3 linked regions of the Caldimonas thermodepolymerans genome follow. The protein of the gene in region 1 interacts with the protein of each later gene in a pairwise test. Links are inferred from orthologs where the notes say so. Each region holds a gene or a part of one and is shown in the gene's direction. Other genes may lie near its edges.

Region 1 (7,636 bases):
CTGGCGGTGATGCTGCCCGCCCCCAAGCGCTACGAGCAACGCCCCGGCTCGGCCTACCTGCTCGGGCGGGCCGCCACGATCCGGGCCCGCATGGGCGCGGTGCAGCTGCCGTAACCCCGCGCCGAGCAGGTGGGTCGGCCGGGTCCGCCGCGCCGCCTCCTACAATGCCCCGTGCCGCATTTGCCCCGTCCGTGATCCGCCATGTCCGCCCCCCTGTCCCCCCTGGCCGCCGAAATCGCCGCCACCGCCGCCCGGCTGATCGTCGAGGAGGGCATGGAGTACGGTCCGGCCAAGCGCAAGGCCGCCAAGCTGCTCGCCAAGCGCACGCTGGCGCCGGTGGACCTACCCGACAATGACGCGGTCGAGGCGGAAGTGCGTGCCTACATCGACATCTTCTGCGCCGACACCCAGCCGGCCGAGCTGGCCGCCCTGCGGGCCGTCGCGCTGCGCTGGATGGAGCGGCTGGCCGAGTTCCGCCCGCACCTGACCGGCGCGGTGTGGAACGGCACCGCCACCCGGCTCAACGACGTGTGGATCAACCTGTTCTGCGACGACTCCAAGTCCGCCGAGATCCGCCTGATCGACCGGCGCGTGGACTACGACGTCGGCACCGTCCAGGGCTTCCGCGGGGCGCCGGTGGACGTGCTGACGCTGACCGACCGCAGCCCGGAGCTGGGCCAGCCCGTCTCCGTGCACCTGGTGATCTACGACCATGACGACCTGCGCGGTGCGCTCAAGCCGGACGCACGCGGGCGCACCGAACGAGGCAGCCTGGACGCCGTGCGCGCGCTGCTGGAGGGCACGCCATGAACCGCCGTCAATGGGCCGTGGCCGCCGTGGCCGGCCTGGCTGCCGCCGCGGGCGGCGCCGGGCTGGCCTGGTGGCGCCGGCCGGCACCGGCTGACGCGGCCGACACTGCCGCGCTGTGGTCGCTGCGCTTCGACACCCCGGACGGGCGGACGCTGGAGATGCAGGCGCTGCGCGGCCGGCCGCTGGTCGTGAACTTCTGGGCGACCTGGTGTGCCCCCTGCGTGCGCGAGATGCCCGAGCTGGATCGCTTCCACCAACGCTTCGGGCCGCAGGGCTGGCAGGTGGTCGGCATCGCGATCGACCAGCAAGCCCCAGTGCAGGAGTTCCTGCGCAAGGTGCCGGTGGCGTTCCCGATCGCGTTGGGAGGCTACGCCGGCATGGAGCTGGTGCGCGCGCTCGGCAACCCGCAGGGCGGGCTGCCGTTCACCGTCGTGCTGGGACGCGACGGTACGGTGCGGCACCGCAAGCTGGGCGAAACCAGTTTTGCCGAGCTGTCCGGCTGGGCAGATGCAACAACTATGTGACCGGCGCGGTCTGTGAAAACAATTTCTCGACATTTGCGCCGATTTGCGCGTAAAGTCACGGCTTCTTTACTGACGGCCGTCCCGACGACCCGCCGCTGATGTCCATCCTCGTTCTGCATGGTCCCAACCTGAACCTGCTCGGCACCCGCGAGCCGCAGGTCTACGGGTCGACCACTTTGAGCCAGATCGACGCAGAACTGGTCAAGTTCGCCGCAGATCGAGGCATTGAACTGAGAACCTTCCAAAGCAACCATGAAGGGGCGCTGGTCGACCGCATCCACCAGGCGCGCGATGACGGCACCCGCTTCATCATCATCAACCCGGCGGCCTACACCCACACCAGCGTGGCGCTGCGCGACGCGCTGGCCGGCGTGGCCATCCCCTTCGTCGAAGTGCACCTGTCCAATGTGCACCGGCGCGAACCCTTCCGGCAGCACTCCTATTTCTCGGACCTCGCCGAAGGGGTGATCTGCGGTCTCGGCGCCACCGGCTACCGCCTGGCCCTCGAGTACGCGCTGGAACGTCTCGCACCCGCGGCCTGACGCTTCCCCCGCTCCACTCACCCACGGCGATTGACGACAGATCGAGGCTCACTGGTGCGCGAACGCCGCTGATCACGACAAAAAAGGAAAGTTGGAGAGCGAAATGGATCTACGCAAGCTCAAGACCCTCATCGACCTGGTGTCGGAGTCGAACATCTCCGAGCTGGAGATCACCGAAGCCGACGGCAAGGTGCGCATCGTCAAGTCCGACGGCCACACCGCCGCCTCGGCCGCGCCGGTCGTGATGGCCCCGGTCGCCGCGCCGGTGGCGGCGCCGGTCGTCACCGCCCCGGCCCCCGCGCCGGCAGCCGCCGCTCCCGCGGCGCCGGCCGCGCCCGAGGTCAAGGGTCACGTGGTCAAGTCGCCGATGGTCGGCACCTTCTATCGCGCCTCCAGCCCGGGCGCCAAGCCCTTCGTCGAGCTGGGCCAGCAGGTCAAGGAAGGCGACCCGCTGTGCATCATCGAGGCGATGAAGATCATGAACGAGATCGAGGCCGACAAGTCCGGCACGGTCACCCAGATCCTGTGCGAGAACGGGCAGGCCGTCGAATACGGCCAGCCGCTGTTCGTGATCGAGTGAGCCGGCGGGGGCCACCCGCCCCTGCCTCCTGCCTGATCGCACGGGCGATCAGCCACCCAGCCAGCTTGGCCCAGCGGCACCACGCCGTGCCGGGAACGCCCCGGCCCCCGACGAGCCTGCCGCGGAGATCACGATGTTCAAGAAGATACTGATTGCCAACCGCGGAGAGATCGCCCTCCGCATCCAGCGCGCCTGCCGCGAGATGGGCATCAAGTCGGTCGTCGTCTATTCCGAAGCCGACCGCGATGCCAAGTACGTGAAGCTCGCCGACGAGGCGGTGTGCATCGGCCCGGCCGCCTCGGCCCAGAGCTATCTCAGCATGCCGGCCATCATCTCGGCCGCCGAGGTGACCGACGCCGAGGCCATCCACCCGGGCTACGGCTTCCTGTCCGAGAACGCCGACTTCGCCGAGCGCGTCGAGCAAAGCGGCTTCACCTTCATCGGCCCCACGCCCGAGTGCATCCGCCTGATGGGCGACAAGGTTTCGGCCAAGGCCGCGATGATCAAGGCCGGCGTGCCCTGCGTGCCCGGCTCCGACGGCGCGCTGCCCGAGGACCCGAAGGAGATCATCAAGATCGCCCGATCGATCGGCTACCCGGTCATCATCAAGGCCGCGGGCGGCGGTGGCGGGCGCGGCATGCGCGTCGTGCACACCGAGGCCGCCCTCATCCATGCCGTGCAGACCACCCGCACCGAGGCGGGCGCCGCCTTCGGCAACCCGGCGGTCTACATGGAGAAGTTCCTCGAGAACCCGCGCCACATCGAGATCCAGGTGCTGGCCGACCAGCACCGCAACGCGGTGTACCTGGGCGAGCGCGACTGCTCGATGCAGCGCCGCCACCAGAAGATCATCGAGGAAGCACCGGCGCCGGGCATCCCGCGCCGCATCATCGACAAGATCGGCGCACGCTGCGCCGAGGCCTGCCGCAAGATCGGCTACCGCGGCGCCGGCACCTTCGAGTTCCTGTACGAGAACGGCGAGTTCTACTTCATCGAGATGAACACCCGGGTGCAGGTCGAGCACCCGGTGACCGAACTCGTCACCGGCATCGACATCGTGCAGATGCAGATCCGGGTGGCCGCCGGCGAGAAGCTGCCGTTCTCGCAGCGCCACATCGAGATGCGCGGCCACGCGATCGAGTGCCGCATCAACGCCGAGGACCCGTACAGGTTCACGCCCTCGCCCGGCCGCATCACGATGTGGCACGCGCCCGGCGGCCCCGGCGTGCGCGTCGATTCGCACATCTACACCAACTACTTCGTGCCGCCCAACTATGATTCGATGATCGGCAAGATCATCGTGCATGGCGACACCCGCGAGCAGGCGCTGGCACGCATGCGCATCGCGCTGTCGGAAACGGTGGTCGAAGGCATCCAGACCAACATCCCGCTGCACCGCGAGCTGCTGGCCGATGCCAAGTTCATCGAGGGCGGCACCAGCATCCACTACCTGGAAAGCTGGATGAGCGAGCGCAAGCGGTGACGCCGTCCCCGTCCCCGCGACGACCAGGCGCTGGCGCCGACGCAGGAGAAACGCGATGATCGAATTGCTGCTGCTGGCCGGCGAGGACCTGGTCGACACCGTCTCGGACGCGCTGATGGAACTCGACGCGCTGTCGGTCTCGGTGGAGGACGCCGACGCCGGCACCGAGGCCGAGCAGGCGCTGTTCGGCGAGCCGGGCCTGCCGCCACCCAAGGGCGGCTGGGGCCGCTCGACGCTGCGCGCCCTGTTCCCCACCGAGGAAGCCGCCACCGAGGCGGCCACGCTGCTGCTGGCCCAGCCCTGGGCCAGCGAGGTGCACGTGGTCGCGATGCAGCCGGTGCCGGACCAGGACTGGGTGCGACTGACGCAGTCGCAGTTCCATCCGGTCGAGATCACGCCCGAGTTCTGGATCGTGCCGACCTGGCACGAGCCGCCGGCGCAGGCGCGCCGCGTGATCCGGCTCGACCCGGGACTGGCCTTCGGCACCGGGACCCACCCCACCACGCGCATGTGCCTGCGCTGGATCGCGCAGCAGGCCCCGGCGCTCGCGCCCAGCTGGCAGCGCGTGCTGGACTACGGCTGCGGCTCGGGCATCCTGGCGATCGGCGCGGCGCTGCATGGCGCGCAGGCGATCGACGCGGTGGACATCGACCCGGCGGCGATCGAATCGACGCAGGCCAACGCCCAGGCCAACGGCGTGACGCTGCGTGCCGGACCGCCCGAGCTCGCGCAGGGACGGTACCCGCTGGTGCTCGCCAACATCCTGGCCACGCCGCTCAAGCTGCTGGCGCCGCTGCTGTGCGGCCATGTCGCCCCGGGCGGCCACCTGGTGCTGGCCGGCATCCTCGAGCGCCAGGCCGACGAGCTCGCCGAGGCCTACGCCCCGTGGTGCCGGCTCGAGGTCAGCGACCAGGAGGATGGCTGGATCCTCATGACGGGCCGCCCCGGCACACCGGCCTGAGGGGACGGCAAGCCGCCGTCCCGATGGCATCATTCGCGCCATGAGTCTTGCCACCCGCTGCCCGGCCTGCCACACCACCTTCCGCGTCGTCCAGGACCAGCTGAAGGTCTCCGAAGGCTGGGTCCGCTGCGGGCGCTGCAACGAAGTCTTCAACGCGATCGAGGGACTGTTCGACCTCGAGCGCGACGGCATGCCGCCGCCGGCGCCCGCCCCGCGGGCCGCGCAGGCACCGGCCAGGCAGGTCCCGCCCCCACCGCCGCCTCCGGCACCGGCGCCGGCCGTGCCGCCCCCCCCTGCCCCGCAGGCCGCCGCCGGCGCGCCCGCGGCCGCAGCGGCGACGGTCGAGGAGGACGAGGCGGACGAGGTCACGACCGCCTACGACGTGCTCGACTCGCGCTTCCTGAGCCGCAGCACCTACGGGGCCCACGAGGCCCCCGAGAAGGACGAGGACGACGGCTTTGCCGACGCACGCTTCGACAGCACCCTCGAGGAACACGAACTCGAGTCGCAGGCCGTGGCGGCCGGCCTCGGCGCCGCGCCCCCTTCGGCCGGCGGCGAGGCGGCGCGCCGCAAGTCACGCCTGCGCGGCACCCCCGTGCGCGAGCGGCGCAGCAGCGCGGACGACGACGAGGTCGCGCCGGAATTCCTGCGCAAGGCCGAGCGCGCGGAGCGCTGGCGCCGCCCCTGGGTGCGCGCCGTGCTGGGCCTCGTGGCGCTCCTGCTGCTCGGCGCCCTGCTGCTGCAGGTGGCCCACCACCAGCGCGACCGGCTGGCCGCGACCTACCCGGCCACGCGCCCCTGGCTGGAGCGCCTGTGCGACGTGGCCCGCTGCACCGTCGGGCCCTGGCAGCACATCGAGGCCATCGTGATCGGCGGCAGCAGCCTCTCGGCCGGCGCCGCGACCGACAGCTACCGCCTCTCGGTGCTGGTGCGCAACGACGGCAACGTGCCGGTGGCCGTGCCCCACATCGAACTGCGGCTGGCCGACTACAACGGCGAGCTGATCACGCGCCGCGCGCTGTCGCCGGCAGACTTCCGCCACCGGCAGGTCGTGATCGCGCCGCGCTCGGAGGTCTCGCTGGACCTGGAGTTCACCAGCCCCGGCCGGCGCGTGGCCAGCTTCACCGTCAGCGCCTTCTACCCCTGAAGAACGTCGCCATCCACTCCCTGGAGCACACATGCCTGCCCTGATCTGCGGCTCGCTCGCCTTCGACACCATCACCACCTTCCCCGGACGGTTCCAGGAGCAGATCCTGCCGGAGCAGATCCACATCCTGAACGTCTCCTTCCTGGTGCCGACGCTGCGCCGCGAGTTCGGCGGCTGCGCCGGCAACATCGCCTACACGCTCAAGCAGCTGGGCGGCGAACCGCTGGTGATGGCGGCGCTCGGCGCCGACGGGCAGAGCTATCTGGACCGCATGCGCGAGTGGGGCGTGTCCACCGAATTCGTGCAGGTGGTCGGGGACAGCTACACCGCGCAGGCCATCATCATGACCGACGCGGACAACAACCAGATCACCGCGTTCCACCCCGGCGCGATGCAGTTCGCGCACCGGAACGTGGTGCAGGCACGCGAGGACATCCGCCTGGCCATCATCGCACCCGACGGACGCGACGCGATGCTGCAGCATGCCGAGCAGCTGGCCGCCGCGGGCATCCCCTTCGTGTTCGACCCGGGCCAGGGCCTGCCGATGTTCAACGGCGACGAACTGCGCCGCTTCGTCGCGCAGGCCACCTGGGTGGCGGTCAACGACTACGAGGCGCGGCTGCTGTGCGAACGCACCGGCTCGGACCTCGCCGAACTGTCGCGCTCGCACCTGCAGGGCATCATCGTGACGCTCGGGGCGCACGGCTGCGAGGTCTGGACCGGCGGCGAGAAGGTGCACGTGCCGGGCGTGACGGCCAGTGCCGTGGTCGACCCGACCGGCTGCGGTGACGCATTCCGCGGCGCGCTGCTGTACGGGCTGGAGCGCGGCTGGGACCTGGTGCGCTGCGCCGAGCTCGGCAACCGTGTCGGAGCGATCAAGATCGCCTGCGCCGGTCCGCAGAACCACCGCATCGACCGCGCCGCCCTCGGCCTCGCCTGAGCGCCGGCCTCAGCCTTCCGCGGGCGGCACCAGGCGCGCGAGCAGCGCGACCAGCCGTGCGTCGCTCGCGTCCGTGGCCAGGCTCACCGTCTTGCGGCGCGCGGTCTGCCCGCGCAGCAGCGACAGCGAGGCGCGCGCGACGCCGAGCTGCTCGGCCAGCCAGCGGATCAGCGCCTCGTTGGCCTTGCCATCCACCGGCGGCGCGTGCAAGCGCACCCGCAGCGCCCCGTCATGCAGCCCGACCACCTCGGTGCGCTTGGCATTGGGAATCACGCTGACGTCGAGCTCGAGCCCGTGCCGGGTGCGTCGGGCAAAGCTGGGAAGGTCGGCGGAGGCACTCATCGGTCAGCAGTGAGAGGGTCCATGAAAAAACCCGGCCAGGGCCGGGTTTTGACGTGAAAGCAAATCCCGCTTCAGGGACGCGCGCCGGTCGGGAACGGCCACGCAGCCTGGGGGCTGAGCGTGGTCTTGGCCACCGGAGCCGGAGCAGGCGCAGGAGCCGCAGCAGGGGCAGCGGCGGCCTTCTTCGCAGCCTTCTTGGCTGCGGGCTTCTTCGCCGCAGGCTTCTTGGCAGCAGGCTTCTTCGCAGCAGCCTTCTTCGCCGGTGCAGCCTTCTTGGCAGCGACCTTCTTCGCCGGAGCCTTCTTGG
Region 2 (7,495 bases), 370 kb from region 1 along the record:
TGTTCGAGCCGAGCACGCTGGCCGGCACCGAGTTGGCCGTATCCCAGTTGCTCTCGGTGCGCCATTCGTCGTCGGTCCCGCCCTCGATGACGGAAATGGCGGCGTAGTTGCCTGCCGCGACCTGGCTCTCGCAGTAGCGCAACGCCAGCTCCGCGGCCTCCAGGGCCAATGCCTGGGCCCGCATGTTCTGGCTGACCAGGTCACCGAACAGCGAAGTGCGGATCGCCACAGACGAGCTGATGCCGATCACGACCAGCAGGATCAGTGCGATCACGAGCACCACGCCGCGGGACTGCGCGCGGCGCGGTCCTCGGTGCCGGCGCCTGGCGCCCCCGGAACTTGCCCTTTGCATCGTCATGGCGGCCTCTGTCATCACGGAGCGGAAACGGAAGTGCGATTGCGCAGGCTGATGGTCGTGACCATCGCGCGGCGGATGCGACGGTCCGCCTGGGAGGTCGTGTTGCCGTCGCAATCGATGTACGGCGTGTTGGGCTCGTCGGCTGCACCGTCTTCGGTGCGCATCAGCAGGCAGACGCGGATGCTGGTGACCGCACACCACGAGTTGGCCGGGGTCGACCCGGAAGCGCAGCTGGCAATGCTGTCCGCGTTCAGGTACCGGACGGTACGCCCGCCATAGGCCGGGGGATCGAAGACCACCGGATCGTCCGACAGGGTCCCCTGAGCCGCGATGCCGTACTGGATGCGCATCGCTTCGACGTTGTCGACCAGCGCCTCCGGCCCGCCGCCACCGTTGCCGCGGCAGTACAGCGCCGGATTGCCGGTGCTCGGGCTCTGCGCGATGTAGAAGCGGTTGTCCACCCACCCGTCGGCCGGGATGCCGGCGGACGCGCCCAGGCAGTCGGTCGGCGTGATCCCCGGCTGGCGACCGTCGTAGCGCACCGCGATCGCGTCGTTGCCGGCGCCGCTGGCGCAGCTGAGGTTGGCGAAGTTGGCCGCCGTCGGGTTGTTGAAGCCGTTGCGGCAGCCGCGCAGCATGTCCTCGCTGTCGAGCGACTGCACGGGCGAGCCCGGGATCCAGAACCCGGCCATGCGCAGGTGGCGGTTCATCAGGCTCAGCGCCACCTGGCCCTCGTCGTTCAGGCGGGCCTGCGCGTCGTATCGCCGTCCGGACAAGCCCGTCCCCGAGACGGTGATGAGGATCGCCGCCAGGATCACCGCGGCGATCGCCAGCGCCACCATGATCTCGACCAGCGAACGGCCCGCCTGACGGCGACGGTCATGTCGAAGTCGATCCATCCTCATAGCACCACCCTCACCGGCATGCATTGCGGCCGTGGCGACGACACGCCCGCGCCTTCAGGACACAGCCCGGACAGCGAGGCCGAGTCGTCCTGCTCGTCGTTGCCGTGAGCCTCGGGATCCAGCCACAGGACCCAGACGTTGTAGGCGTTGGGCTGCGCCGCGTCGCGTTCGACGTACAGCCCACCGCCCGGCAGGGCCAGGCGGACCGTGTTGAGCATCTGCGCCAGGTCCACTTCCGCGATCTCGGCCGGCGTGCATTCGGCGGGGTTGGCGCAGGCGGGCACCGTGACCGCCGAGGCGCCGCTGTCGTAGGCTTCCTCGTGGACGTAGTTCCCCGCCATCGCCCCGTCGACGTTGGCGCGCATGCGGTCGGCCATCTCGGTGGCCAGCTGCGTGGCCACGCCACGGAACTGGGACATCTTTCCGTACCTGAAGGCCGCGGCATGCAGGCCGGCCATGGCCAGCATGCCGAACGACAGGATCAGCAACGCCACCAGCACCTCGATCAGGCTCGCCCCGCGGGCGGCGGAGCGCCTGCGGCCATGGCCTGCGGCAAAGGAAGGTCTCATCATGAACATGTCCCCGTGGTGCTCATGCGCGTGGAACCGACGAAGTTCACGCACACGACACGGCGCAGTCGCGCAAAGTTCGCATCGCCTTCGGGCAGGGTCGGCAGGAAGGTGAAGCTGCCCGCCGCCCCGGTGGCGACACCGCTGGGCAGGAAGGTGATGGAGGCGCTGCCGCTGCGCGTGATGCCGCCACTGTTGGTCACCGGCCCGTGGACCTGGACCACCTGGTCGGTTTCCGCGTTGAACTGTCCCTGGGTGCCGCGATCGACGAAGATCACCCAGCCCGTGGTCCAGTCACCGGACGAGCAGGAAGGCTCGTCGCTGTCCGGCTCGGTCGTGCGGCACAGCGTCACCGGCGCGCCGCGCTTGATCGCCTCCGCCCGCGCCAGGCGCATGGCGCTCGCGATCTCGCTCACGTGCCCCGTGACGGCGCGACCGGCAACGAAAGTGCGGAAGCTCGGCACGCCGATGGCAATGAGCACCCCCATGATGGAGATCACTGCCAGCAATTCGATCAGCGTGAAGCCGCGATTGGGTCTGCTGTTCATGTTCGCCTTATCCTGACGGTCGCCACTCTATCGACCGCCACCTGCACCGACAATTTGATCGCGACAACCGGCGCCCGCCGTGTGATGAAAGGCAGGGCCGCACCACCTGTCCGCGACCGAACGCGATGAATTTCACGAAATGAGCCGATCCGACGACGACCGCCACTGGATGGCGCAGGCCCTGGAGCAGGCCCGCCAGGCCAGGATCATCTGTCCGCCCAATCCCGCCGTGGGCTGCGTGCTGGTGCTGCCCGACGGGTCCAGCGTGGCCGCCCATACCCAGGCGACCGGATCCGCCCATGCGGAAGTCGCGGCCCTGCAGGCCCTGGCAGCCAGCGGGCGATCAGCGCACGGCGCCACGGCCTACGTGACCCTGGAACCCTGCTCCCACTTCGGCCGCACCCCGCCCTGCGCGGACGCGCTCGTCCGCGCCGGGGTGCGCCGCGTCGTGGTGGCGGTGCGCGATCCGAACCCGCTGGTCGCCGGCCGCGGGATCGAGCGCCTGCGCGCGGCCGGCATCCAGGTGGACGAGGGGCTGATGGCCGACGAGGCGCGCGAGGTCAACCTCGGGTTCTTCTCGCGCATGCTGCGCCAGCGACCGTGGGTGCGCATGAAGGTGGCCGCCTCGCTGGACGGCCGCACCGCGCTGGACAACGGCGTCAGCCAGTGGATCACCTCGCCCGCGGCGCGGGCCGACGGCCATGCCTGGCGGGCCCGGGCGGGCGCGGTGCTGACCGGCATCGGCACGGTGCTGGAGGACGATCCGCGGCTGGACGTGCGCGAGGTGCAAACGCCCCGGCAGCCGCTGCGGGTGATCGTCGACTCGCGCCTGCAGACGCCGCCTACGGCGCGCATCCTGCCGCCGCCGGGCCAGGTCCTGGTCTACGCGGCCCGCCCCGACGAGGCCGCCGCGCAGGCCCTGCGTGCGGCCGGCGCCGAGGTGCAGTACCTGCCCAACCCGCACGGCAAGGTCGACCTGCCGGCCATGCTGGCGGACCTGGCGGCGCGCGGCATCAACGAGCTGCACGTCGAGGCCGGGCACAAGCTCAACGGCTCGTTCGTGCGCGAGGGACTGGTCGACGAGTTCCTGGTCTACCTGGCGCCCAGGCTGATCGGCCCGGGACGCGGCATGCTGGAGCTCGCCCCGCTCGCCGCGCTGGACCGGTCCGTCGCGCTGGAATTCGTCGACGTGCAGCGCGTCGGCCCCGACCTGCGCGTCATCGCCCGCCCGCCGGGACGGGACCGCTTCTGAAAACGCCTGCCCGCGCTCCTGCGACAATCCGGGTCATGTTCACCGGCATCATCATCGGCCTCGGCCACATCCGTTCCGTTTCTCCCCTGGGCGACAGCGCGCAGCACGGCGTGCGGCTGGCGGTCGAGACGCCCGAGGGCTTCCTGGACGACGTCCAGCTGGGCGACAGCATCGCGCTCAACGGCGCCTGCATGACCGTCACCAGCTTCGACCCCGCGCAGCGCGTGTTCACGGTCGACGTCTCGGCCGAAAGCCTGGCGCGCACGGCCGGCCTGGCCGAGCCCGGCCCGGTCAACCTCGAGAAGGCGCTGCGCGCGCACGACCGGCTGGGCGGGCACCTGGTCAGCGGCCATGTCGACGGCCTGGGCACGGTCACGCACCTGGGGCCGGTGGGCGAATCCTGGCAGCTGCGGGTGCTGGCGCCCACCGAGCTGGCGCGCTTCCTGGCCTACAAGGGCTCGATCACCGTCAACGGCGTGAGCCTGACCGTCAACCGGGTCGAGGACCGCGCCGACGGCTGCGAGTTCAGCATCAACCTGATCCCGCACACGGTCCGGCACACCACGCTCGGCACGCTGAAACCGGGCAGCCGGGTCAACCTCGAGGTCGACCTGATCGCCCGCTACGTCGAGCGCATGCTGGGCACAGCTGCCGTCCCCGCCCGCTGAGCTGCCGCCGGCCGGCCGCGGGCCGGCCACCTACAATGGCGTCCATCATGCCGATTTCACCTGTTCCCGAGATCATCGCCGAGCTCGCCGCCGGGCGGATGGTCATCCTCGTCGACGAAGAAGACCGTGAAAACGAAGGCGACCTGGTCCTCGCCGCGGACCATGTCACGCCCGAAGCGATCAACTTCATGGCCAAGTACGGCCGCGGGCTGATCTGCCTGACGCTCACGCGCGAGCGCTGCGAGCAGCTGCAGCTGCCGCCCATGGCCGCACGCAACGGCACCAAGCACGGCACCGCGTTCACCGTCTCGATCGAGGCGGCCACCGGCGTGACCACCGGCATCTCGGCCGCCGACCGCGCCCGCACCGTGCAGGTCGCGGTGGCCAAGGACGCCAAGCCGAGCGACCTGGTGCAGCCGGGCCACATCTTCCCGCTGCAGGCCCAGGACGGCGGCGTGCTGATGCGCGCCGGCCACACCGAAGCCGGCTGCGACCTGGCGCGCATGGCGGGCCTGACGCCGGCCGCGGTGATCTGCGAGATCATGAACGACGATGGCACCATGGCCCGCCTGCCGGACCTGGAGGTGTTCGCCGAGAAGCACGGCCTGAAGATCGGCACCATCGCGGACCTGATCGAGTACCGCAGCCGCAACGAATCGCTGGTCGAGCGCGTCGGTGAACGGCCGCTGCGCACGCCGTACGGCGAGTTCCGCTGCATCGCGTTCCGCGACCGCTCCGAGGGCCTGCACCTGGCGCTGGTCAAGGGCAGCTGGGGGCCGTCGGACGAGGTGCTGGTGCGCGTGCACGAGCCGCTGTCGGTGTTCGACCTGCTCGCCTCCGAACACAGCCCGCATTCCTGGCCGCTGCCCAAGGCACTGGCACGCCTGCAGCAGGAGCCGGCCTGCGTCGCGGTGCTGATGAACTGCGGCGAGTCGGTCGAGGACCTGCTGGGCATCTTCCGCGAGGAGGAACGCCCGCACACGCCGTCGCGCGCGCAGATGGACCTGCGCACCTACGGCGTCGGGGCCCAGATCCTGCGCGACCTCGGCGTCAAGCGCATGAAGCTGCTGGGCACGCCGCGCCGCATGCCCAGCATGATGGCCGGCTACGGCTTCGAGGTGACCGGCTTCCTGTCGCCCGAGGGGCAGTGAGCCGGCGGCCGTCCGTGTCTGCCACTACTTGAACTTGAAGGATCCTCATGCAAGGCGCTGACAAAGGCCAGGCTGCCCGGCTCGATGGCACCGACCTGCGCATCGGCATCGTCCAGGCCCGTTTCAACGAGGCCATCACCGCCCGGCTGGCGCAGGAATGCCTGGCCGAACTGAAAGCCCTCGGCGTGGCGGACAAGCACGTCCAGCACGTGACCGTGCCGGGCGCGCTCGAGGTGCCGCTTGCGCTGCAGGCCATGGCCGACAGCGAGCGCTTCGACGCGCTGATCGCGCTGGGCTGCATCATCCGCGGCGAGACCTACCACTTCGAGCTCGTCGCCAACGAAAGCGGGGCCGGCGTCACGCGCGTCTCGCTCGACTACCAGATCCCGGTGGCCAACGCCATCCTCACGGTCGAGAACGAGGCGCAGGCCTGGGCCCGCGTGGAAGAAAAGGGCCGCGACGCCGCCCGGGTGGCGGTGGAGATGGCCAACCTGCTGGAAGACCTGTCGTGACCTCCTCCGGAAAATCCCCCGCCAAGGCCGCCGGCCGGCGCTCGCCGCAGAAGTCGGCGCGCCGCCGCTCGCGCGAGCTGGCGCTGCAGGGCCTGTACCAGTGGCTGGTGTCCGGCTCGGACGCCGGCGAGATCGAGGCCAACCTGCGCGAGATCGAAGGCTTCGACAAGGCCGACAGCGCCCACTTCGACGCGCTGCTGCACGGCTGCATCCGCGAAGCCGCCGACCTGGACGCCATCCTCTCGCGCCACGTCGACCGCAAGACGACCGAGCTGTCGCCGGTCGAGCATGCGGTGCTGATGATCGGCACCTACGAGCTCAAGCACTGCATCGACGTGCCGTACAAGGTGGCCATCAACGAAGCGGTCGAGCTGGCCAAGAGCTTCGGCGGCACCGACGGCCACAAGTACGTCAACGGCGTGCTGGACAAGGCCGCCGTCGACCTGCGCCCGGCCGAAGTCGAGGCCGCGCGCAACGCCCGCCGCTGACTCTCCCGCCCCGCCATGAGACTCGCCGCACGCACCGGGCTGATCGAACCCTTCTACGTGATGGAATGCGCCAAGGCCGCCGCCGAACTGGCGCGCAGCCCGGCGTGCGACCCGGCGCAGGGCGGCCGGCCGATGATCTACCTGAACATCGGCGAGCCCGACTTCACCGCCCCGCCGCTGGTGCAGGAAGCCGCCGAGCGCTGCATCCGCGACGGGCGGACGCAGTACACCCCGGCGCTGGGCCTGGAGGCGCTGCGCGAGCGCATCAGCGCCTGGTATGCGCAGCGCTTCGGCATCGACGTGCCGGCGCGGCGCATCGTGCTGACCGCCGGCGCCTCGGGGGCGCTGCAGCTGGCCTGCCTGGCGCTGGTCGACGTCGGCGACGAGGTGCTGATGCCCGACCCGAGCTACCCCTGCAACCGGCACTTCGTGCACGCGGCGCAGGGCAAGGCGGTGATGATCCCGAGCACGGCTGCAACGCGCTTCCAGCTCACCGCCGACCAGGTCGAGGCCCACTGGGGCGAGCGCACCCGCGGCGTGCTGCTGGCCTCGCCCTCCAACCCCACCGGCACCTCGCTGCACCCGCAGGAGATGCGCCGCATCGTCGAGGCGGTGCGTGCGCGCGGCGGCGTGACGCTGGTCGACGAGATCTACCTCGGCCAGAGCTTCGATGCGACCTTCGGGCACAGCGCGCTCGAGCACGGCGACGACGTCGTGACGATCAACAGCTTCTCGAAGTACTTCTGCATGACCGGCTGGCGGCTCGGCTGGCTGGTGGTGCCCGACGCGCTGGTGCCGGCGATCGAGAAGCTGGCGCAGAACCTCTACATCTGTCCGTCCACGGTGTCCCAGCACGCCGCGCTGGCCTGCTTCGAGCCCGACAGCCTGGCCGAGTACGAGCGCCGCCGCGACGAGTTCAAGGCGCGGCGCGACTTCCTGGTGCCGGCGCTGAACCGGCTCGGGCTGACGGTGCCGGTCGAGCCGGACGGCGCGTTCTATGCCTGGGCCGACTGCTCGAAGCACCACGCCAGCAGCTGGGACTTC
Region 3 (7,590 bases), 1.9 Mb from region 1 along the record:
TTCAGCAGGGTCGTGCGTCGCTGCGGGTTCAGCCGCGCGGGTCGAGCGTGCCGGCCTTCAGCTCGGGCACGTAGGCCTTGGCGCCGTCCCAGATCGGCAGGGGCTCCAGCTTGGGCCGGATCGCGCCGTACATCCATCCGCTGTAGGCCAGCAGCAGCACGCCGTTGAGGAACAGTTCCTGCGGGCCGGTGAACAGCTGGCGCGGCATTTCGGGGCCGCCGACGATGAAGGTGTTCAGCCAGAAGATGTTGACGGTGGCCGGGAATTCCAGGATCAGGCCGAGCAGCGGGAAGCGGTTGAAGAACAGCATCGCGCCGGTGACGATTTCCAGGTACTTGATGGCCTGGTAGAGGTAGATGTTGGCGTTGGCCTGGACCCATTCGCCCCCGATGCCGGGAATCTCCGGCACGTAGCCGGTCATGGCGTAGCGGATGCCGGAAAACAGCAGGTGCGCGCCGAAGTAGAACCTTATCCAGTGGATGACGTAATACCAAGTTGACCCACGGGTCATGCCAAGCTCCTAGTCTTTCGAGTTCATGGAACGCATGGCCGCGCCCTGCGGCGACGGTCACGCTTTTTCGCCGGCAAGCCGGCGAAGGCTTCCCCGTTGGGGGAAGCACGGCGCGACCGGGACGGGGCAAGGCGGCGCGAGCCGACCTGCACCAAGGACGCACCGCAGTGTCTCCTCGTGTGGGTTGTTCTTGTGCGGGCGAAGGATGCATGAGCGCCGGGGCTACAGCAATCGCAGCGCCTGCAACACAGTTATGGGGTTTCGGTATGGAGGCGCAGCGGCCGTTCGGGGCGAAACGTCCTTTCGCCGGCGACATATATCGATGTAATTTCTCTGTCTGATCGGACCGGCGCATGCCCGAACCGGACCTGCCGCCGCCGGCGCCTTGCGAGGCCCGGAAGGCCCGTCCGTGGCCGGCTGCGGCAGGGTGTGCGCAGGCTTGGCGCCAGGGCTGCTATGACATAATCGCGCCTCGTTCCGTTTCACCTGCCCAGGTGGCGAAATTGGTAGACGCAAGGGACTCAAAATCCCTCGCCAGCGATGGCGTGCCGGTTCGAGTCCGGCCCTGGGCACCAGCCGTGCGGCCCCGCGCCTTGCCGCGATGCCGGCCGCCCTTTCCCGTGTCGACCGCGCCGGCCTCACCCCGGCGGCCGCAAAGGTACTCCAGCCGCTCCACCGCTTTGGCGCGAGGCTGCGACAATGCGGGCAGGCCATCCCTGGGAAACGAGTTCACATGCCCCGATACAAAACCATCGAAGACGTCATCGGCCAGACCCCGCTGGTCAAGCTGCAACGGCTGCCCGGTCCCGAGAACGAGCAGCGCGGCAACGTGATCCTGGGCAAGCTGGAGGGCAACAACCCGGCCGGCTCGGTGAAGGACCGCCCGGCCATCAGCATGATCCGGCGCGCCGAGGAGCGCGGCCAGATCAAGCCGGGCGACACGCTGATCGAGGCGACCTCGGGCAACACCGGCATCGCGCTGGCGATGGCCGCCGCCGTGCGCGGCTACCGCATGCTGCTGATCATGCCGGAGGACCTGTCGATCGAGCGGGCGCAGACGATGAAGGCCTTCGGTGCCGAGCTGATCCTCACGCCCAAGGCCGGCGGCATGGAGTACGCCCGCGACCTGGCCGAGCAGATGCAGCGGGACGGCAAGGGCGTGGTGCTGGACCAGTTCGCCAACCCGGACAACCCGCGCATCCACTACGAGACCACCGGCCCCGAGATCTGGGCCGACACCGAGGGCCGGGTCACGCACTTCATCAGCGCGATGGGCACCACCGGCACCATCACCGGGGTGTCGCGCTACCTGAAGGAACAGAACCCCGACGTGCGCGTGATCGGCGCGCAGCCGAGCGAAGGCTCGCGCATCCCGGGCATCCGCAAGTGGCCCGAGGAGTACCTGCCCAAGATCTACGACCCGACCTGGGTCGACGAGCTGGTCTACGTCAGCCAGGCCGATGCCGAGGACATGGCGCGGCGCCTGGCCGCCGAGGAAGGCCTGTTCGCGGGCATCTCGGCCGCCGGGGCCTGCTGGGTGGCCCTGCAGATCGCCAAGCAGGTCGAGAACGCGACCATCGTGTTCGTCGTCTGCGACCGCGGCGACCGCTACCTCTCCACCGGCGTGTTCCCCGCCTGAGCCACCAGCCGCACGAGCGCATGGCCGCTCGCGCGGTACTTGCGTTCGAACGGCGTGAGCGGCGGCGCGTCGTCGCGCACCGCTTCCATCTCCGACGCGATGCCGGCCCAGGCCAGCGCGGCCTGGAACTCCTCGGCGTACAGCCGCCAGTTGGTGCGCAGCTCGATGCGCCCGCCCAGCGCCAGCAGTTCCCGCAGGCGCGGATGGCCGTGCCAGCGCCGCTGCAGGTGCTCGGCCTTGGGCCAGGGGTTGGGGTAGAGCAGGTAATGCCGCGCCAGGCGCACCCCGTCCTGCACCAGCAGCGCCCACAGGTCGGTCACGTCGGCGCGCAGCAGCAGCGCGTTGGGCGGCAGGCCGGCGCCCAGCTTGCGCAGGCCCCGGCCGATGCGCTCGGCCGACTGGTCCACCCCCACCACCAGCGCCTGCGGATGCCGCAGCGCCAGCGCCGCGGTGCTCTCGCCGGTGCCGCAGGCGCTGTCGAGCACCAGCGGGCCGCCGTGCGCGGCCAGGCGCGCGGCCAGCGCGGCGTAGGCTTGCCGGCTGTAGGGGGCGGGCGGGCGCCGGAACGGCGTGGCCAGGTGCTTGCGCACGGTGGCTTCCAGCCGGGGATGGAGCCCCTCCTGGTTGCTGGTCACGGGCCGGGATCGTCCCGGCAGCGCCGGGGACGGTTCCCCGTTAGGATGGCTGGACTGGATTGCGGAGTGCATGGTGAGCGAATTCCGATTCTGCCCGTGCTGCGCGACGCCGTTGCAGTGGCTCACGCTCCCCGAGGACGGCGGCGAGCGCAAGCGCCTGCGCTGCGTGGCCTGCGGCTACACGCACTGGAACAACCCGACGCCGGTGCTGGCGGCCATCATCGAGATGCCCGAACGCGAGGGCCGCATCCTGCTGGCCCGCAACGCGGCCTGGACCGGGCGCATGTTCGCGCTGATCACCGGCTTCATGGAGGCCGGCGAGTCGCCCGAGGACGGCATCCGGCGCGAGATCCACGAGGAAACCTCGCTGACCGTCTCGAAGCTGACACTGCAGGGGGTGTGCGACTTCCAGCGCATGAACCAGGTCATCATCACCTACCACGCGCTGGCGCACGGCGAGATCGTGCTGTCGCCGGAACTGGCCGAGTACCGGCTGTTCCGTCCCGAGGAGATCAAGTGCTGGCGCTCCGGCACGGGGGTGATGCTGGCACAGTGGCTGCGCTCGCGCGGCTACGAGCCGCAATGGATCGACGTCCCGCGCGCGGAGTCGGCAGCCTAAAATCCTTGCGTACAAAGGACGTCCCCATGGAAATCAGCAAGGAACTCGACACCCGCGGCCTGAACTGTCCGCTGCCCATCCTCAAGACCAAGAAGGCGCTGGCCGAGATGCAGAGCGGCGAGCTGCTGAAGGTCGTCGCGACCGACCCGGGGTCGGTGCGCGATTTCCAGGCCTTCGCCAAGCAGACCGGCAACGAGCTGGTCGAGCAGCAGACCCTGGACAAGGAATACATCCACATCCTGCGCCGCCGCTGAAGGCGCCCGGCGGGGCCCATTGCCCTCGCCCGGCATGTCGGACCCGTGGCCCCGTCGTGGACCCGGGCGCCGCGGGGCGGCGTGCAGCAGGCCTGGGCGGCTTACAGGTCCAGGCTCTTCAGGTATTCGCGGAAGCTGGCCCCCAGCTGCGGGTGCGCCAGCGCCAGCTCGACGGTGGCCTGCAGGAAGCCTTCCTTGCTGCCGCAGTCGTAGCGCGTGCCCTCATAGCGGTAGGCAAACACCTTCTCGCGACGCAGCAGCCCGGCGATGCCGTCGGTGAGCTGGATCTCGCCGCCCACGCCGCGCGGCTGGCGACGGATCTCGTCGAAGATGCCGGAGGTCAGGATGTAGCGGCCCGCCACGCCCAGGCGCGACGGCGCGGCCTCGGGGGCGGGCTTCTCGACGATTTCCTGCACGTCCACCAGCCGGTCGTTGACCTGGTGGCCGGCGACGATGCCGTAGCGGCGGGTGTGCTCCGGCGGCACTTCCTGCACCGCGATGATGGTGGCCTTCCAGTCGGCGAACTGGTCGACCATCTGCTTCATGATGGGCGGCTGGCCGACCATCAGGTCATCGGCCAGGATCACCGCGAACGGATGGCCGTTGACCAGGCGTTCGGCGCACAGCACCGCGTGTCCCAGGCCCAGCATCTTGGGCTGGCGCACGAACACGCATTCCATGTCGTCGGGCTTGATCGACTGCACGATCTTCAGCAGCTCGTGCTTGCCGGCGGCCTCGAGCTCGGTCTCCAGCTCGTAGGCCATGTCGAAATGATCCTCGATGGGACGCTTGGTGCGGCCGGTGACGAAGATCATCTCGCGGATGCCGGCCTCGTACGCTTCCTCCACCGCGTACTGGATCAGCGGCTTGTCGACGACCGGCAGCATTTCCTTCGGTTGGGCCTTGGTCGCAGGCAGGAATCGGGTGCCGAGTCCTGCCACCGGGAACACGGCCTTGGTGATATGCATGGTTTTTCCTCCTGGAACTGAGCGATCCTGCCCTGCAAGCTTCAAGCCAGCCGGGCGAGCTGATCGCGGACCCGGGCGAGGGTAGCAGTGAAGTCGGACAGGCGCGCGCGCTCCTGTTCCACGACGTTAGCAGGAGCGCGTGCGACAAAACTTTCGTTACCAAGCTTCGCTTGCGCTTTGGCGATTTCCGTCTCCAGGCGCTTGATTTCCTTGGCGAGGCGCTCGCGTTCGGCGGCCACGTCGATCTCCACGTGCAGTGCCAGCCGCGTCTGGCCCTGCACCGAAACGGGGGCCAGGCGGGTGGCGGCGGCAAATTCTGCTTCGTCGTGGAAGACCTTCACCTCGCTGAGCTTGGCCAGCGCCTGCAGCACCGGCGCCGCCTCGCTGACGAAGTCCGCGCCGCCGATCACGTACAGCGGCACGCGCGTGGCCGGCGACAGGTTCATCTCGCCGCGCAGGTTGCGGCAGGCGCCCACCAGCGCCTTCAGTCGCTCCATCCACGCGTCGGCCTTGGGGTCGACGCGCTCCAGCTGCGCCTTGGGGTAGGGCGCCAGCATGATGGAGTCGTCCGAATCGGGAGCCTTGCGGCCGGCCACCGGCGCGACCTTCTGCCACAGCTCCTCGGTGATGAAGGGCGCGATCGGGTGCAGCAGGCGCAGTACGGTCTCCAGCACGCGGATCAGCGTGCGGCGCGTGGCGCGCTGCTGGGCCGCATCGCCGGTCTGCAGCTGCACCTTGGCGATTTCCAGGTACCAGTCGCAGTACTGGTCCCAGACGAACTGGTAGATCGCGTTGGCGACGTTGTCGAGGCGGTATTCGGCAAAGCCCTGCTCGACCGCGGCCTCGACGCGCTGCAGCTCGCTGGTGATCCAGCGGTCCGCCGGGCTGAAGCTCAGGTAGCCGTGGAACGGTCCGCCGACGGCGCATTCTTCCTTGGTGTGCTCCTTCAGGCCGCAGTCCTGCCCCTCGCAGTTCATCAGCACGAAGCGGGTGGCGTTCCAGAGCTTGTTGCAGAAGTTGCGGTAGCCCTCGCAGCGCTTGCTGTCGAAGTTGATGTTGCGGCCCAGCGTGGCCAGCGCCGCGAAGGTGAAGCGCAGCGCGTCGGCGCCGTAGCCGGGGATGCCGTCGGGGAATTCCTTCTTCGTCGCCTCGCGCACCTTGGGCGCGGTCTCGGGCTTGCGCAGGCCGGTGGTGCGCTTTTCCAGCAGCGGCTCGAGCGCGATGCCGTCGATGAGGTCCACCGGGTCGAGCACGTTGCCCTCGGACTTGCTCATCTTCTTGCCCTGCGAGTCGCGCACCAGGCCGTGGATGTAGACGTGGCGGAACGGCACCTTGCCGGTGAAGTGCACCGTCATCATGATCATCCGGGCGACCCAGAAGAAGATGATGTCGAAGCCGGTGACCAGCACCGAGGAGGGCAGGAACAGGTCCAGCTCCTTGGTCTGCGCGGGCCAGCCCAGCGTCGAGAACGGCACCAGCGCCGAGGAATACCAGGTGTCGAGCACGTCCTCGTCGCGGGTCAGCTCGCCGGTGTAGCCGGCCGCCTGCGCCTTGGCGCGCGCTTCCTCCTCGCTGCGGGCGACGAACATCTCGCCGTTCGTGCCGTACCAGGCCGGGATCTGGTGGCCCCACCAGAGCTGGCGCGAGATGCACCAGTCCTGGATGTTCTTCATCCACTGGTTGTAGGTGTTGACCCACTGCTCGGGCACGAACTTCACCGAGCCGTTCTCGACCACCTCGATGGCCTTCTGGGCGATGGACTTGCCGTCCGGGCCCGGCTTGGTCATCGCGACGAACCATTGGTCGGTCAGCATGGGCTCGACGATCTGGCCGGTGCGCGCGCAGCGCGGCACCATCAGCTTGTGCTTCTTCACCTCGACCAGCAGGCCCTGGGCCTCCAGGTCGGCGACCACCTTCTTGCGCGCGTCGAAACGGTCCAGGCCGCGGTAGGCCTCGGGCACCTCGTCGTTGGTCTTCGCGTCCAGCGTGAAGATGCTGATCATCGGCAGGCCGTGGCGCTGGCCGACCGCGTAGTCGTTGAAGTCGTGCGCCGGCGTGACCTTCACGACGCCGGTGCCGAACTCGCGGTCCACGTACTCGTCGGCGATCACGGGGATGGTGCGGCCGGTCAGCGGCAGCTGCACCTGCTTGCCGATGAAGCGCTGGTAGCGCTCGTCTTCGGGGTGCACCATCACCGCGGTGTCGCCGAGCATGGTCTCGGGACGGGTGGTCGCGACCACCAGCTCGCCCGAGCCGTCGGCCAGCGGGTAGCGGATGTGCCACAGCGAGCCGTCCTCCTCCTCGCTCTCGACCTCCAGGTCGGAGACGGCGGACTTCAGCACCGGGTCCCAGTTGACCAGGCGCTTGCCACGGTAGATCAGGCCCTGTTCATACAGCTGCACGAAGGTGTCGGTGACGACCTTGGACAGCTTCTCGTCCATCGTGAAGTATTCGTGGTCCCAGGCCACCGACGCGCCCAGGCGGCGGATCTGCTGGGTGATGGTCGAGCCGGACTGTTCCTTCCACTCCCAGACCTTGGCGACGAAGTTCTTGCGGCCCAGGTCGTGGCGCGAGACGCCCTGCGCCTGCAGCTGGCGCTCGACGACGATCTGCGTCGCGATGCCGGCGTGGTCGGTGCCCGGCACCCACAGGGTGTTGAACCCGCGCATGCGGTGGTAGCGCGTCAGCGAGTCCATCACGGTCTGGTTGAACGCGTGGCCCATGTGCAGCGTGCCGGTCACGTTGGGCGGCGGCAGCTGGATGGCGAACGAGGGACGGGTCTCGTCGAGCGTCGGCTCGTACAGCCGGCGGCGCTCCCATTCGGGGCCCCACTTCGCTTCGATGGCTTTCGGTTCAAAGGACTTCGCGAGTTCGGACATGGTGCCGGGGATGGATGGATGTGCGAATGACGAACGGCGGCGTTCCACGAGGACGCCGCCGTCTGGAATGCCGCAATTTTAGGCG

What was found.
Region 2: the proteins of accC (region 1) and ribD interact in binary tests that used the Escherichia coli proteins (3 or more experiments, as listed by UniProt). The link is inferred for Caldimonas thermodepolymerans from one-to-one orthologs.
Region 3: the proteins of accC (region 1) and cysM interact in binary tests that used the Escherichia coli proteins (3 or more experiments, as listed by UniProt). The link is inferred for Caldimonas thermodepolymerans from one-to-one orthologs.

The regions. Positions count from the first base shown.
Region 1 is NZ_CP064338.1:3,081,621-3,089,256, forward strand. What follows is about bases 1,776-4,764. They hold accC (acetyl-CoA carboxylase biotin carboxylase subunit), read left to right. Parts: upstream 1,776-2,589; coding sequence 2,590-3,939; downstream 3,940-4,764. Other genes in these bases: aroQ (type II 3-dehydroquinate dehydratase), read left to right, coding at 1,776-1,876; accB (acetyl-CoA carboxylase biotin carboxyl carrier protein), read left to right, coding at 1,980-2,456; prmA (50S ribosomal protein L11 methyltransferase), read left to right, coding at 3,995-4,764. In the rest of the region: mtgA (monofunctional biosynthetic peptidoglycan transglycosylase), read left to right, coding at 1-114; IS481_RS14505 (hypothetical protein), read left to right, coding at 202-810; IS481_RS14510 (TlpA disulfide reductase family protein), read left to right, coding at 807-1,334; more of aroQ, read left to right, coding at 1,430-1,775; more of prmA, read left to right, coding at 4,765-4,900; IS481_RS18540 (zinc-ribbon and DUF3426 domain-containing protein), read left to right, coding at 4,941-6,047; IS481_RS14540 (carbohydrate kinase family protein), read left to right, coding at 6,079-6,987; IS481_RS14545 (DUF167 domain-containing protein), read right to left, coding at 6,997-7,329; IS481_RS14550 (histone H1-like DNA-binding protein), read right to left, coding at 7,401-7,636. UniProt on the Escherichia coli protein: This protein is a component of the acetyl coenzyme A carboxylase complex; first, biotin carboxylase catalyzes the carboxylation of the carrier protein and then the transcarboxylase transfers the carboxyl group to form malonyl-CoA.
Region 2 is NZ_CP064338.1:2,708,552-2,716,046, forward strand. What follows is about bases 1,728-4,575. They hold ribD (bifunctional diaminohydroxyphosphoribosylaminopyrimidine deaminase/5-amino-6-(5-phosphoribosylamino)uracil reductase RibD), read left to right. Parts: upstream 1,728-2,519; coding sequence 2,520-3,632; downstream 3,633-4,575. Other genes in these bases: pilV (type IV pilus modification protein PilV), read right to left, coding at 1,728-1,835; IS481_RS12770 (GspH/FimT family pseudopilin), read right to left, coding at 1,832-2,380; IS481_RS12780 (riboflavin synthase), read left to right, coding at 3,668-4,300; ribBA (bifunctional 3,4-dihydroxy-2-butanone-4-phosphate synthase/GTP cyclohydrolase II), read left to right, coding at 4,348-4,575. In the rest of the region: IS481_RS12755 (pilus assembly PilX family protein), read right to left, coding at 1-274; IS481_RS12760 (PilW family protein), read right to left, coding at 373-1,257; more of pilV, read right to left, coding at 1,260-1,727; more of ribBA, read left to right, coding at 4,576-5,451; ribH (6,7-dimethyl-8-ribityllumazine synthase), read left to right, coding at 5,499-5,963; transcription antitermination factor NusB, read left to right, coding at 5,960-6,451; IS481_RS12800 (pyridoxal phosphate-dependent aminotransferase), read left to right, coding at 6,467-7,495. UniProt on the Escherichia coli protein: Converts 2,5-diamino-6-(ribosylamino)-4(3h)-pyrimidinone 5'-phosphate into 5-amino-6-(ribosylamino)-2,4(1h,3h)-pyrimidinedione 5'-phosphate.
Region 3 is NZ_CP064338.1:1,183,652-1,191,241, forward strand. Bases 255-3,197 are described here. They hold cysM (cysteine synthase CysM), read left to right. Parts: upstream 255-1,244; coding sequence 1,245-2,150; downstream 2,151-3,197. Other genes in these bases: IS481_RS05685 (hypothetical protein), read right to left, coding at 255-511; trmB (tRNA (guanine(46)-N(7))-methyltransferase TrmB), read right to left, coding at 2,120-2,785; IS481_RS05705 (NUDIX domain-containing protein), read left to right, coding at 2,856-3,197. Also shown: more of IS481_RS05685, read right to left, coding at 29-254; more of IS481_RS05705, read left to right, coding at 3,198-3,404; IS481_RS05710 (sulfurtransferase TusA family protein), read left to right, coding at 3,431-3,658; UTP--glucose-1-phosphate uridylyltransferase GalU, read right to left, coding at 3,760-4,626; IS481_RS05720 (valine--tRNA ligase), read right to left, coding at 4,668-7,505. UniProt on the Escherichia coli protein: Two cysteine synthase enzymes are found. Both catalyze the same reaction. Cysteine synthase B can also use thiosulfate in place of sulfide to give cysteine thiosulfonate as a product.